4 regions of the Clostridium lamae genome follow, and region 4 is predicted to be linked to each of the others. Evidence: predicted binding sites of a transcription regulator. Region 4 holds the regulator's gene; each other region holds the start of a gene.
The links. The regulator Rex, encoded in region 4, represses fermentation and respiration genes when NADH is low (regulators of the CRP and FNR family bind a similar motif). The targets are predictions, from matches to a motif close to ATTGTTAANNNNTTAACAAT.
Positions count from the first base shown of each region.

Region 1: the regulator Rex is predicted to act here: its motif matches at 2,208-2,227, upstream of QK892_RS06565 (BtrH N-terminal domain-containing protein).
Region 2: the regulator Rex is predicted to act here: its motif matches at 2,106-2,125, upstream of QK892_RS12185 (acetyl-CoA C-acetyltransferase).
Region 3: the regulator Rex is predicted to act here: its motif matches at 1,700-1,719, upstream of QK892_RS13625 (phosphoglycerate kinase).

Region 1 is NZ_JASCQJ010000009.1:17,060-20,827, forward strand. It holds gene QK892_RS06555 (gamma carbonic anhydrase family protein) at 1-176, shown strand, start outside; gene QK892_RS06560 (CvfB family protein) at 190-1,032, shown strand; gene QK892_RS06565 (BtrH N-terminal domain-containing protein) at 1,113-2,159, opposite strand; gene QK892_RS06570 (amino acid ABC transporter substrate-binding protein) at 2,333-3,133, shown strand; gene QK892_RS06575 (amino acid ABC transporter permease) at 3,163-3,768, shown strand, end outside.
Region 2 is NZ_JASCQJ010000025.1:15,181-18,948, reverse strand. It holds gene QK892_RS12195 (F0F1 ATP synthase subunit A) at 1-51, opposite strand, end outside; gene QK892_RS12190 (ATP synthase subunit I) at 52-414, opposite strand; gene QK892_RS12185 (acetyl-CoA C-acetyltransferase) at 893-2,074, opposite strand; gene wecB (non-hydrolyzing UDP-N-acetylglucosamine 2-epimerase) at 2,193-3,344, opposite strand; gene upp (uracil phosphoribosyltransferase) at 3,478-3,768, opposite strand, start outside.
Region 3 is NZ_JASCQJ010000032.1:19,623-23,390, reverse strand. It holds gene QK892_RS13635 (sugar-binding transcriptional regulator) at 1-544, shown strand, start outside; gene gap (type I glyceraldehyde-3-phosphate dehydrogenase) at 598-1,596, shown strand; gene QK892_RS13625 (phosphoglycerate kinase) at 1,739-2,917, shown strand; gene tpiA (triose-phosphate isomerase) at 3,231-3,768, shown strand, end outside.
Region 4 is NZ_JASCQJ010000001.1:156,473-160,240, forward strand. It holds gene QK892_RS00685 (heavy metal translocating P-type ATPase) at 1-1,395, shown strand, start outside; gene QK892_RS00690 (redox-sensing transcriptional repressor Rex) at 1,756-2,397, shown strand; gene QK892_RS00695 (short-chain-enoyl-CoA hydratase) at 2,588-3,370, shown strand; gene QK892_RS00700 (acyl-CoA dehydrogenase) at 3,461-3,768, shown strand, end outside.

The DNA of each region.
Region 1 (3,768 bases), on a different contig from region 4:
GAAAGAATAGTATTATTGGAGCTGGCTCATTAGTAACTCAATATAAGGAATTTGAAGAAGGTGTTCTTATTATGGGAAGCCCAGCTAAAGTTGTTAGAAAGCTTACTGAAGATGAAATAAGAAGTATAGAGCAGTCTGCTAAGAATTATGTAGAAATTAGCAGAAAATACTTATAAATCAGGAGGAAAAATGATTAATATAGGTGAATATAATTTATTAGAAGTCAAGAGAGAAAAGGAATTTGGTTATTACTTAGGTGATGGTGGTAAAGTAGACGTTTTATTACCTAAATCAATTGCTGAAGGAAAAGAAATTAATGTTGGGGATAAATTAGAAGTTTTTGTATATAGAGATTCAAAAGATAGACCAATTGCAACTTTTAAAAAGCCGTTAGTAACAGTGGGCGAAGTTGGGTATTTAAAAGTAGTTTTTCAAACAGAATTTGGAGCTTTTATAGACTTTGGACTAGACAGAGATATATTTGTACCTTTAAAGGAGCAAAGATATAAGTTACATACAGGAAGTAAATATTTGTTTTATATATATTTAGATAAAACAGGTAGATTAGCAGCAACTACAGATGTTGAAAGTTATATATTAAATGCAGGTGAAGAAGGTAAGGAATTTAAGATTGGTGATGAGGTAGTAGGTCAAGTTTACGGTAAAACTCAAGGGGGCACAGTACATATCGCCATTGATTCCAAGTATAGAGGATTAATTTTACCTAATGAATATTATACTGAAATATATCCAGGAACTGAAATGAAACTTAGAGTTAAAAGAATATATGAAGATGGCGTTATTGGATTAACTCCAAGACAAACTAGATTAAGTGAAAGAGAAAAAATTCAAGAAGATATATTAAAGTATTTAAAGAAAAATGGTGGATTTATGCATTTTAATGATAAATCTAAACCAGAAGATATAAAGGCTACATTTAATACTAGTAAAAACTACTTTAAAATGGCTCTTGGTGGATTAATGAAAGAGGGAAAAATAGTTCAAGAAGAAGAAGGAACTAGATTGAAATAATAAAAGGTAGTATTTTGTTAATAGTATATAATTAATGACAGTAAGGTAAGTTATAAAAGATATAACTTACCTTATTATTATTATGCATTTACAAATTCTTTTAGTTCAGTTAATAGAGTAGTTTCTTCATCATATATTTCTTTTGTCAATACCGAGATTTCTTTTAATAAGTTTCTATTTAATGTTTCTGATAACTTCCATAGTAAATCCCCTACAGAATCCCATTTATTTGATATAGCTATATATTTGTTTCCTATTTCTTTAAATTCCTCAATTTCTACAATATCACATGCTTGTATTAAGAAGTCTCCATACATTTTTCTAAATATGCCTCCACCTGTTCCACCATCAGCGCTTATTTGGAAATAGTTAGTAATGCCTACAGAATTCAATTTTTTATTATCAAATTTATCCCACTTTAAGACTTCCTTAGAAAACTTTTTTATTCCATTCAGTCCTAATAATTGTGCCGGAGGATTTAACATATTTTCACAAGTTTCATTTATTGCTGCAAAAATAATAGATTTTGTTATAGCAGTTTTTTCATTAAAGTTTATATCAAGATATTTGTTTTTAGAAGGAAATGGCTTATGATTGCTACTACGAGCCGTCTCTATTTGTGTATAAGATACTAAGTGAAAATCTTCTGCAATATTTCCTTTAGGAGTTCTGATCGCATAGTCAGAATTGTCTCTATCACTTATATAGAAATTTTGATTTTCATAGTCATATCCAAATATAACTATAGCATGTCCACCAAAATGGTTATCTTTTCCTAAATTTAGATAATCAAGATAAGCCATATCAGCATATACTAGAACTGGTTTGTTCTCATCTAGAAGTTCAATGGTTTTATCAAAAGCAGACTTATATTTTCTACTTGATTTACATTTGATTTCAATATTAAGTCTTTCTCCAAGCTTTTTCTCAAACTCAAAAGGCATTGTTCTTCCAGCTAGCATAGGTGATTTTTCAAGGTTTATATAACAAAATGATAATCCAGAACCAATACCAAAAATCATTTCCTCGGTCATATGATAATTATAATAGTCAAATATTTGTTTTAATGCACTTGTAATGCAATGTTTACCACCTGTAGGTTTGAATTTATCAACTATTTTTTTCATTTTGATGCCTCCTTTTTATACATAGTACCATCTATAATAAGACATCATTATGTCATATTATTAATAAATAAAAAATATTTTCGTACATTGTTGACTTTAATACTTTATCGTGATAAAGTATTAGATAAGGAAAGCGATAAGCGGAAAATAAAAAGGGGGATTTAATTATGAATATGAAGGTTAAGAAAAAAGTTTTATCATTGGCATTGATGGCTATATTGCCAATTACATTAATATCATGTGGAGAGAAAAAAGCTAGCAATTCACTAGAAAAGGAAACTTTGATACTTGGTTTTGATGATACTTTTGTACCAATGGGGTTTAAAGATGAAAATGGAGAATATACAGGTTTTGATATAGATCTTGCAAAAGAAATGAGTAAGAAGCTTGGAAAAGAAATAGAGTTTCAGCCAATAGATTGGAGCATGAAGGAAACAGAACTTAATAACGGAAATATAGATTTTATTTGGAATGGATATAGTGTTACTGAAGAAAGAAAAGAAAAAGTAGAATTTTCAAATTCTTATTTAAATAATAGACAAGTTATAATAACATTAGCTGATTCTAAGATTAATTCTAAAGCGGATTTAGCAGGGGCTGTGGTTGGAGCACAAAATCAATCAAGTGCTGTTGATGCCATAGAGGCTGATGGAGATATAGTATCAACATTTAAAGATGGACAAATAGTAACATTTGATACTAATAATGATGCATTTATGGATTTAGAAGCTGGAAGATTAGATGCAATAGTAGCAGATGAGATACTAGCTAAATATTATATTAATCAAAGAGGTGCTGAAAAATATAAGGTTTTAGATGAAGACTTTGGTGATGAAGAATATGCGGTAGGCATGAGAAAAGAAGATAAAGAATTAGTTGAAGCATTTAATAAAGCCTTTAAGGAATTAATAGATGAAGGAATAGCAGGAGAAATTTCAGAAAAATGGTTTGGAGAAGATATTATAGTTAAATAGAAGTATAGGTGGTGTTTACTTTGGAATTAATAAATGAAATAATAGCTTTTTTACCTCAAGCATTAGAAGGTCTAAAGGTAACAATTAAAATTTTTGCAATAACATTAATATTATCAATACCTTTAGGAGTAATAGTTGCACTTGGAAGGGTATCAAAAATTAAGTTAATTAAATCATTAACAGGGATATATGTATTAGTTTTAAGAGGAACACCTTTATTACTTCAAATATTATTTATATTTTTTGGATTACCATTATTAAATATAAATATTCAAAGATTTCCAGCAGCTATATTAGCCATGGTATTAAATTATGGAGCTTATTTTGGTGAAATATTTAGAGCAGGAATTTTATCAATAGATAAAGGACAATTCGAAGGTGCAGAAGTTTTAGGGCTTAGCAAAAAGGATACATTCTTTAGAATAATAATGCCTCAAGCATTAAAAAGGATATTTCCACCTGTAGCAAATGAAGTTGTTACTTTAGTAAAAGATACAGCTTTAATATATGTTGTTGGCTTAGACGAATTATTAAAAATAGCAAAGATAGCAGCTAATAGATTATCGTCTATTATGCCTTTTGTAGTAGTTGCTGTTGTATATTTAATTTTTAATGGATTAATAACGAAATTATTA
Region 2 (3,768 bases), on a different contig from region 4:
AACTGTCAACGGTCCAATATTAAAAGACCATATTGGCTTTAATGGTTCCACTTAATCACTTCCTTTCCCATTCTTAACCCAATAAATTACAACAAATAAAAAATGGGTTAAATATCCCGAAATATATGATAAAAGTTGAAATAAATCATTTATAAATGGTACTGCTATTAAAATAATAATCATTATTCTAACAATATAACTTAGTGATAATAATATCCCCTTACCTTTTAATAAAGAATATTCAATAATTAGTCCATTTACAGAAGTATTAATGAAAGATACTATTAATCCTAAAAAAAATATAAGTGCCACTTTTAAATTAAATAATTTAGATAATATGAGTACAAAAATGAACCCAGCTACTAAATCATACTTAAGCATATTATAAATAGCATTTTTCATTTCTTTACTCATTCTATCATCACTCCCAACTAACTCTTGTTATTATAGTACTCTGAAAAAATTAATGAAAATCTCAAATAAGTTTATTTAACAGATTATTTCTTAATTTAATATGATTACAACGATTTACAGCTGATTTGCTTAAGTAAATTCTTTTTTTTTCCTATTTTCTTTAAATATAGCTTATTTTCCAAGTTCCACTTCATTTTTCAGAAAATTTATCTTCTAAAAAATTTATCCTTGTACCCCTTGATAACAATTTCACTTATTTTTTTATAACTTTTAGTTAGTTTTCTTTGGATTTATTGATAGATTAGCTCCATCTTATATTATTAAAATTTCATTTATTTTTAGAAAAATGAATAAACTCTCTTATGTATATTCACTTTTTATTTTCATTTCTTTTATATGTATTTATTATTATCTCAAACCTTATTTATAATTCATAAAAATTAAAAGCCCCCGAATACTCGAGGGCTAATAGTAAGTCCTATCTTCTTTCAACTATAAGAGCTGTACCCATTCCTCCACCTATACATAGAGTTGCTAATCCTTTTTTAGCATCTCTCTTTTGCATTTCATGAAGTAATGTAACTAATATTCTTGCACCTGATGCTCCAACTGGATGTCCTAATGCAATTGCACCACCATTTACATTGACCTTACTCATATCGAAATTCAAATCTTTAGCAACTGCTAAACTTTGTGCTGCAAAAGCTTCATTTGATTCGATTAAATCTAAGTCTTCTACTTTTAAATTAGCTACTTCTAAAGCTTTCTTTGTCGCATGGAATGGACCATATCCCATGATTGCAGGATCTAATCCTTTTTGTCCATAAGATACAATTTTAGCTAAAGGAGTAATTCCCAACTCTTCTGCTTTTTCTGCACTCATAATTACAAAAGCTGCTGCTCCATCATTTATTCCTGATGCATTACCAGCTGTTACAGTACCATCTTTTATAAATGCAGGTCTTAGTTTAGCTAAACTTTCAATAGTTGCTCCAAATCTTGGGTATTCATCTGTATCAAATACCTTTGGTTCACCTTTTCTTTGAGGTATAACAACTGGAACTATTTCTTCTTTAAATTTTCCAGACTTAATTGCTTCTTCAGCCTTTAATTGAGAATTTAAAGCAAATTGGTCTTGTTCTTCTCTTGTTAAATTCCATTCTTTAGCTATGTTTTCCGCAGTAATACCCATATGATAGTTATTAAAAGCATCCATTAATGCGTCATTAAGCATTGAGTCTACCATTTTTCCATCGCCCATTCTTTGGCCCCATCTAGCTGTTTTTAATAAATATGGTGCTTGAGACATATTTTCTGTTCCACCTGCAACGATAATATCCGCATCACCAGCTTTAATCATTTGAGCTGCTAATGAAACAGTTCTAAGACCTGATCCACATACCATATTAATAGTCATTGCAGGAACTTCATTAGGTAATCCTGCTTTAATAGTTGCTTGTCTAGCTATATTTTGTCCAAGTCCAGCTTGTATTACATTACCAATTAAAACTTCTTCAACTAATTCACCTTTTATTCCTGCTCTGTTTATAGCTTCTTTTATAACCAAAGCACCTAGATCGACTGCCGGAACATCCTTTAAAGCCCCACCAAATGTACCAATAGGAGTTCTTACTGCACTCGCAATTACAACTTCTCTCATATTCCCATCTCCTTTTAATTCAATATTTTGAATCGTTAAACAATTAACACAATTCAATTATACCACTTTATTCCTTTATTTCAACCCAATTATCTCAATTTTTGAAATTGCAAGAAAATTATCTGATGAATTCTTCTATTTTATTACTACTTATTCCAAAATAATTTTCTATAATATCAACAATTCTTTTTGATGCAAGCCCATCTCCATAAGGATTTGTAGCTTTACTCATTTTTAAATATTCTTCCGCTTCTCTTATTAATATATTTGCTTCATTAACTATATTATTAACATCTGTTCCTACTAATTTTACAGTTCCATATTCTACTGCTTCTGGTCTTTCTGTTACATCTCTTAATACTAAAACTGGTTTTCCTAAATGAGGTGCTTCTTCTTGTAATCCACCTGAATCAGTCATTACCATAAAGCACTTGTTCATTAAATTATGAGTTTCATTAGTGTCCATAGGAGGAAGTAAATGTATTCTCTCTTTGTTACCCAATTTTTTTGTTACTACATCTTTTACTACTGGATTTAAATGAACTAAATATACTAATTCAACATCATCATTTTCTTCAACTATTTTATTTAAAGCATCACAAATATTTTCTATTCCTTGACCCCAATTTTCTCTTCTATGTGCAGTTATCATAATTACTTTTTTATTTTCAAAATCTATAGTATTTAATAATTCATTTTCAAATTTATAATTATTCTTAACTGTATGAAGCATTGCATCTATCACAGTATTTCCTGTTATGAATACATCACCTTCATTAACGCCTTCCCTTAAAAGGTTTGATTTAGAGCCCTTTGTCGGAGCAAAGTGTAAATCAGCTAAAGAACCTGTAAGTTTTCTATTCATCTCTTCAGGAAAAGGAAAATACTTATCAAATGTTCTAAGACCAGCTTCTACATGACCAACTTTTATTTGTTGATAAAAAGCTGCAAGAGCGCCTGAAAATGTAGTAGTAGTATCACCATGAACTAATATCATATCAGGTTTTTCTTTAATAAAAATCTCTTCTAGTCCTTCTAAAACTTTATTGGTTATTCCAGTTAGAGTTTGTTTACTCTTCATTATATTTAAATCAAAATCTGGAGAAATATCAAATAATTCTAATACTTGATCTAACATTTCTCTATGTTGAGCTGTAACACAAACCTTAGATTCAATACCTTCTCTACTTTCTAACTCTTTTACTAAAGGAGCCATTTTTATTGCTTCTGGCCTTGTTCCAAATATCGTTATTACCTTTTTCTTTTCCATTCTAGGTTCCTCCTAATATATTTACATATTTATAATCTTATATTTATTATCTTATTTATATAATCCCATTATACACATTACATAGTAAATAAACAAATTAAGAGGCGTTTTTACACGCCTCTTTAACCCTATATTATTTAGTTCCAAATAATCTATCTCCAGCATCGCCAAGTCCTGGAACTATATATCCATGCTCATTTAATTTTTCATCTATTCCAGCCACATAAATGTCTACATCTGGATGTGCATTTTGTACAAATTCAATTCCTTCTGGAGAGCTAATTAAGCACATAAGTCTTAAATTCTTAGCTCCTCTCTTCTTTAACATGGTTATTGCATCTGCAGCTGAACCTCCTGTTGCAAGCATAGGGTCTACTACAATTACATCTCTTTCTGCTATATCTTGAGGCAATTTACAGAAATA
Region 3 (3,768 bases), on a different contig from region 4:
CCTTTCAAATATACTAGTAGTACCTGCAAGAGGTGGTATGGGAAGAAAGGTTGAAATACAAGCAAATACATTAGCAGCGCTTTTAGCGCAAAAAATAAATGGTTCTTATAAATTGCTTCATATTCCAGAAAATCTTAGCTTAAATCTTTTAGATACCTTATTAAAGGAGAGAGAAATAAAAGAAGTAATAGACAATATCCATAAAGCAGATATATTAATATATGGTATTGGTGAAGCTTTGGTTATGGCTGAAAAAAGAGATGTTTCAAAAGAAGAGTATGATAAATTAAAAGCTCTTGGAGCTGTTGGTGAAGCTTTTGGATGTTATTTTAATAAAGATTCCCATGTAGTATCAGAAAATACTTCTATTGGAATAAATATTAATGAAGCAAGAAAAATTAACACACATATTGCTGTGGCAGCTGGGGAAAATAAAGTTGATGCTATTATTGCTACTATGATGAATAATCATAATGCGATTTTAGTAACAGATGAAGCAGCTGGCAGAAGTATTGTGGAATATATTAAAGAACACAATAAATAAGCTTAAAATTTTTAAAATTTTAAATATAACTATTTTTTAGGAGGTAATTGCAAATGGTAAATGTAGCAATTAATGGTTTTGGTAGAATAGGAAGATTAGCATTAAGATTAATGATTGAAAACCCAGAATTTAACGTGGTAGCAATCAACGACTTAACTGATGCTAAGACTTTAGCTCACTTATTCAAATATGATTCTTCACAAGGAAGATTCAATGGAGAAATCGAAGTTAAAGAAGGAGCTTTCGTAGTTAACGGAAAAGAAATTAAAGTTACTGCAGAAAGAAATCCTGCTGACTTACCATGGAAAGAATTAAATGTTGACGTAGTTTTAGAATGTACTGGATTCTTTACTTCTCAAGAAAAAGCAGGCTTACACTTACAAGCTGGTGCTAAGAAAGTTGTTATTTCAGCTCCTGCAACTGGAGATTTAAAGACAGTTGTATTCAATGTAAATAATGATATATTAGATGGTACTGAAACAGTAATTTCAGGTGCTTCATGTACTACAAACTGTTTAGCTCCAATGGCTAAAGTATTAAACGATAAGTTCGGAATCCAAAAAGGATTTATGACAACTATCCACGCTTACACTAATGATCAAAACACATTAGATGGTCCTCACGGCAAAAATGATTTAAGAAGAGGTAGAGCTGCTGCTGCTAACATCGTTCCTAATTCAACTGGAGCTGCTAAAGCAATTGGTTTAGTTATTCCAGAATTAAAAGGAAAATTAGATGGTGGTGCTCAAAGAGTTCCAGTTGTTACTGGTTCATTAACTGAATTAGTTGTAACTTTAGATAAGAAAGCTACAGTAGAAGAAATCAACGCTGCTATGAAGGCTGCTGCTAACGAATCATTTGGTTACACTGAAGATGAAATAGTTTCATCAGACGTAATCGGAATCACTTTTGGTTCATTATTTGATGCAACTCAAACAAAAGTTATGACTGTTGGTGATGATCAATTAGTTAAAGTTGCTGCTTGGTACGACAATGAAATGTCATACACTAACCAATTAATCAGAACTTTAAAATACTTCGTAACTAGATAATTAAAAGTTAAGTAAATATTTTAATTTAAGTAATAAAAATTTGGTCTGGTTTTATAGAAAATCTATGAGGCCAGGCCAATTTTAAATTAAGCAAATAATTTCTGTTTTTATAAATATAAAAATAAATTAAGAGGTGAAATCAATGAGCTTTAATAAGAAAACTATCGAAGATATAGACGTTAAAGGTAAAAAGGTTTTAGTAAGATGTGACTTCAATGTTCCACTAAATGATGGAGTTATAACTGATGAAAACAGATTAAATGGTGCATTACCAACTATCAATTACTTAATAAATAATGGTGCAAGAGTTATCCTTTGTTCACACTTAGGAAAAGATGCATCTAAATCATTAGCTCCAGTTGCTAAGAGATTAAGTGAAATGCTAAACAAAGAAGTAGTATTTGCAAGAGATGAAGAAGTTGTAGGTGCAAATGCTAAAGCAGCTGTAGAAGCTATGAAAGATGGCGATGTTGTATTATTAGAAAATACAAGATGCAGAAAAGAAGAAACTAAGAATGTAGAAGAATTCTCAAAAGAATTAGCTTCTTTAGCTGATATATTTGTAAATGATGCATTTGGTACAGCTCACAGAGCTCACTGTTCAACAGTTGGTGTTACTGAATTCTTAGATACAGCTGTATGTGGATACTTAATTCAAAAAGAATTAAAATTCTTAGGTGAAGCTGTTAATAATCCAGTTAGACCATTCGTTGCTATATTAGGTGGAGCTAAAGTTTCAGATAAGATAGCTGTTATCAATAATTTATTAGAAAAAGTTGATACATTAATTATCGGTGGTGGAATGGCTTATACATTCTTAAAGGCTCAAGGATATGAAGTAGGATCATCTTTAGTAGAAGCAGATAGAATTGAATACGCTAAAGAAATGATTGAAAAGGCAGCTGCAAAGGGAGTTAAATTCTTATTACCAGTTGACCACAGAGTTTCTACAGAATTCAAAGATGTAGAGCCTGTAGTTACTGAAGATCAAAACATACCAGCAGGAAGTATGGGATTAGATATCGGACCTAAAACTGAAACATTATATGCAGATGCAATTAAAGATGCTAAAACAGTTATATGGAACGGACCAATGGGAGTATTCGAATTCGAAAACTTCAATAAAGGAACAATCGCAGTTGCTAAGGCTATGGCTGATGCAGATGCTACAACAGTTATCGGTGGAGGAGACTCAGCTGCAGCTGTTAATATCTTAGGATTTGGAGATAAAATGACTCACATCTCAACAGGTGGTGGAGCTTCTCTAGAATTCTTAGAAGGTAAGGCTTTACCAGGAATAGAAGCACTTAACAACAAATAATATAAATCTTATTTGTTTAATGAAAAAATGAAGAAATGAAAATTCTAGTTAAAAGTTGCACTTTTAACTAGAATGAAAGAATTAAGGAGATAGTCCAGCTTAGCTGTACTATGAAATTAAAGAATGAAAAATGAAAGTTATATTTAAAAGGTGAACTTTTAAATATAAATGAAAGAATTATGGAAATAATCCAGACAAAGCTGGATTAAGAAAATAAAAAAGATAATTATTCAACTTTAGCTGAATAACTACCTTAATTTTTTCATTCTTTCACTCTTTCATTCTTCCCATTAAAAATAAGAGGTGATTTTAAATGAGAAAACCAATAATAGCTGGAAACTGGAAGATGCATTATACTCCAGCAGAAGCTGTAAAAGTTGTAGAAGAATTAAAACCATTAGTAGCTAATGCTACATGTGATGTTGTAGTATGTCCTACTTTTGTTTGTTTAGATGCTGTATTAAAAGCAGCTCACGGATCAAATATTAAAGTTGCTGCTCAAAACATGCACTTTGAAGAAAAAGGAGCTTTCACTGGTGAAGTTGCTCCAGGAATGTTAGAAGCTATGGGAGTTAGCTATGTTGTATTAGGACATAGTGAAAGAAGAGAATACTTCAATGAAACTGATGAAGCTTTAAATAAGAAAGTTAAGGCTGCATTTGCTCACAATTTAACTCCAATTCTTTGCTGTGGAGAAACTTTAGAGCAAAGAGAAAATGGAACAACTAATGAAGTTGTTGGAGCTCAAATTAAAGCTGATTTAGAAGGATTATCAAAAGAATTAGCTGAAAAGGTTGTAATTGCTTATGAACCAATCTGGGCAATTGGAACAGGTAAAACTGCTACTAATG
Region 4 (3,768 bases):
CCTTTAGATGGTGTTATTTTAGATGGTACAAGTTTTGTAGACACCTCTGCATTAACTGGAGAATCTGTACCTAGAGAAGTATCAGCTGGAGAAGAAATTTTATCAGGATTCATAAATAATAATGGAGTTTTGAAGGTAAAAGTAACTAAGAACTTTAAGGAATCGACAGTATCTAGAATATTAGAGTTAGTTGAAAATGCTTCTAATAAGAAGGCTTCTACAGAAAAATTAATAACTAAATTTGCAAGATATTATACTCCAATAGTAGTATTCTCTGCTATTGCTTTAGCAGTAATTCCACCTTTTGTGTTAAGAGATGGAAGTTTTAACGAATGGTTATCTAGAGCATTAATATTTTTAGTAGTATCTTGTCCATGTGCATTGGTAGTATCTATCCCTCTTGGATTATTTGCAGGAATAGGTGGAGCATCTAGGAAAGGAATACTAGTAAAGGGTGGTAATTATCTAGAAGCATTAAAAGATATAAATACAGTAGTTTTTGATAAAACTGGAACACTAACGAAAGGTGTATTTAAAGTAACAGAAGTTAATGCTGTAAGTATAGAAAAAAATGAATTGCTAAGAATAGCTGCTATTTCAGAGAGTCTTTCTAACCATCCAATAGCACAATCTATAATAAAAGAATATGGTAGAGAGATAAATTCAAAAGAGTTAGTGGATTATGAGGAAATAGCTGGTCATGGAGTAAAAACTTCTTTAGAAGGAATGGAAATATTAATAGGTAATTATAAACTAATGGAGAAGTTTAATATTAATTATAATAAGAATGATTCAATTGGAACTATAGTTCATATAGCTATAAATAAGGAATATAAAGGCAATATAGTGATTTCTGATGAAATTAAGGAAGGTTCTAAAGAGGCAATACAAGGATTAAAGGATAGTGGAGTCTCAGAAATAGTAATGTTAACTGGTGATAATAAGAGTGTTGCAGAAAAAGTAGCAAGATTAATTGGAGTAGATAAGGTATATTCTGAATTGTTACCAGGAGATAAAGTTGAGAAAGTAGAAGAAATAATTAACAATAATAAATCTCAAGGCAAAGTTATATTTGTTGGAGATGGAATAAATGATGCACCTGTATTAGCAAGAGCAGATATAGGAGTAGCAATGGGTGGTATAGGATCAGATGCAGCCATTGAAGCGGCAGATGTAGTATTAATGAAAGATGATCCAGAAGCTTTAGTTTCAGCAATTAAAGTAGCTAGAAAAACTAATAAAATATTATGGCAAAATATAATATTCTCTTTAGGAATAAAGGCTTTATTTTTAATTCTAGGAGCTTTTGGTATTGCAACTATGTGGGAAGCTGTATTTGCTGATGTAGGAGTGACTATAATCGCAGTAATTAATTCAACAAGATGTTTAAAATAAATGGATATTATTCTCATTGACAAAATTCATCATTTTAAATATAATTATTTGGGCTGAGAACATTCAGGCATAAGGGAAGCATACAAAATTACTTTTACAAAAAAAGTTTAGTTTTGTAAAGTTAAGACTTATGTATAACGCACTGCTACGTTATACATAAGTCTAATTTTTTAGAGATTAATTTAATTATATGAATTAAAAAATGAATAAATAATTAAGAGTTAAAATTCATTTTAAATACCTTGTTAAATAGATAACTTAAAATGTTTTAAAATTTAAATAAAAGTGATAAAATAATATTATATATATATGAAAAATGATGTTTTAATATAAAAATACTATAGAGAAGGAGAAGAAAGTATGGAGAAGAAAAAAAATATTTCAATGGCCGTAATTAAGCGACTTCCAAAATATCATAGATACTTACAAGAATTATTAAGAAATGACGTAGATAGAATATCATCTAAGGAATTAGGAGAAAAAATAGGGTTTACAGCGTCTCAAATTAGACAGGATCTAAATTGTTTTGGTGACTTTGGACAACAAGGCTACGGATATAATGTTAAGGATCTTTATAACGAAATTAGTGGCATACTTGGACTAAATAAAGAATACAAAGCAATAATAATTGGAGCTGGAAATATAGGTCAAGCAATTGCAAACTATAGTAGGTTTGCACAAAATGGTTTAAATATCGTAGGTATATTTGATGCAAATCCTAAATTGATAGGGCTTAGAATTAGGGATATAGAAATTCAAGATATCGATGCGTTAAAAAAATATTTATTGGAAAACATAATAGATATAGGTATTATATGTGTTCCTAGAATAAATGCACAAAAGGTATGTGATGTTTTAGTAGATAATGGTGTGACTGGAATATGGAATTTTGCACCTGTTGACTTATCAGTACCAGAAGAAATAACGGTTGAAAACGTGCATTTATCAGAGAGTTTATTAACTTTAATATATTTATTGAATGATAAAGATGAAAGCAAGTAAGTAAATTTACAAATTGGTTTAATTTAGAAATTGCTATTGCAAAAGAAAATTGTAAATATTATAATAATAATTGAAGCTTCGCTTCAATTATTTTTTTGGGGAGATTGTTAATCTTATAACAATTATTTCATATATGAAATACATATTATAAGAGGTCAATAATAATTATGGGTAAAAGGAGGATTTTATCATGGAATTAAAGAATATAATTCTTGAAAAAGAAGGGCATTTAGCTATTGTAACTATAAATAGACCGAAAGCTTTAAATGCATTAAACTCTGAAACATTAAAAGATTTAGACATAGTATTAGAAGATTTAGAGAAGGATAATAATATTTATTCTGTAATTTTAACTGGATCAGGTGAAAAGGCATTTGTTGCTGGTGCTGATATATCAGAAATGAAAGATTTATCAGAAGAAGAAGGAGAAAACTTTGGACTTTTGGGCAATAGAGTTTTCAGAAGATTAGAAAAATTAGACAAGCCTGTAATTGCAGCTATATCTGGATTTGCTCTTGGGGGTGGATGTGAATTAGCTATGGCATGTGATATTAGAATAGCTTCTGAGAAAGCAAGATTTGCTCAACCTGAGGCAGGACTTGGAATAACACCAGGGTTTGGTGGTACTCAAAGATTACCTAGATTAGTTGGTGAAGGAAAAGCTAAAGAACTAATCTACACATGTGCGATGGTGAAGGCTGATGAAGCTTTAAGAATTGGTTTAGTTAATAAAGTTGTACCTCTTGAAAGTTTAATGGATGAAGCTAAAGCAATGGCTAATGCAATTATGGCTAATGCGCCTATAGCTGTTAAACTATGTAAGGATGCTATAAATAGGGGAATGCAAGTAGATATAGATAAGGCAATAGAAATTGAAGCAGAGGATTTTGGAAAATGTTTTGCAACTGAAGACCAAAAAGAAGGAATGACAGCTTTTATAGAAAAAAGAGCTAAAAATTTTTCAAATAAATAGTCAGAATAAAAAAACATATTAAAAAATTTAAAATAATTAAATACAAACTTAGTTTAAGAAAAAGGGTGCAATATCAAGGAGGTATAATTAATGGATTTTCAATTAACTAGAGAGCAACAATTATTAAAACAAATGGTTAGAGAATTCGCTTTAAATGAAGTTAAACCAATAGCTGCTGAAATTGATGAGACAGAAAGATTTCCTATGGAAAACGTTAAAAAGATGGCCAAGCTTGGGATGATGGGGATACCATTTTCAAAAGAATATGGTGGAGCAGGTGGAGATACTCTTTCATATATACTTGCAGTAGAAGAATTATCTAAAGTATGTGGAACAACAGGAGTAATAGTTTCTGCTCATACATCACTATGTGCTTCTTTAATAGATCAATTCGGTAC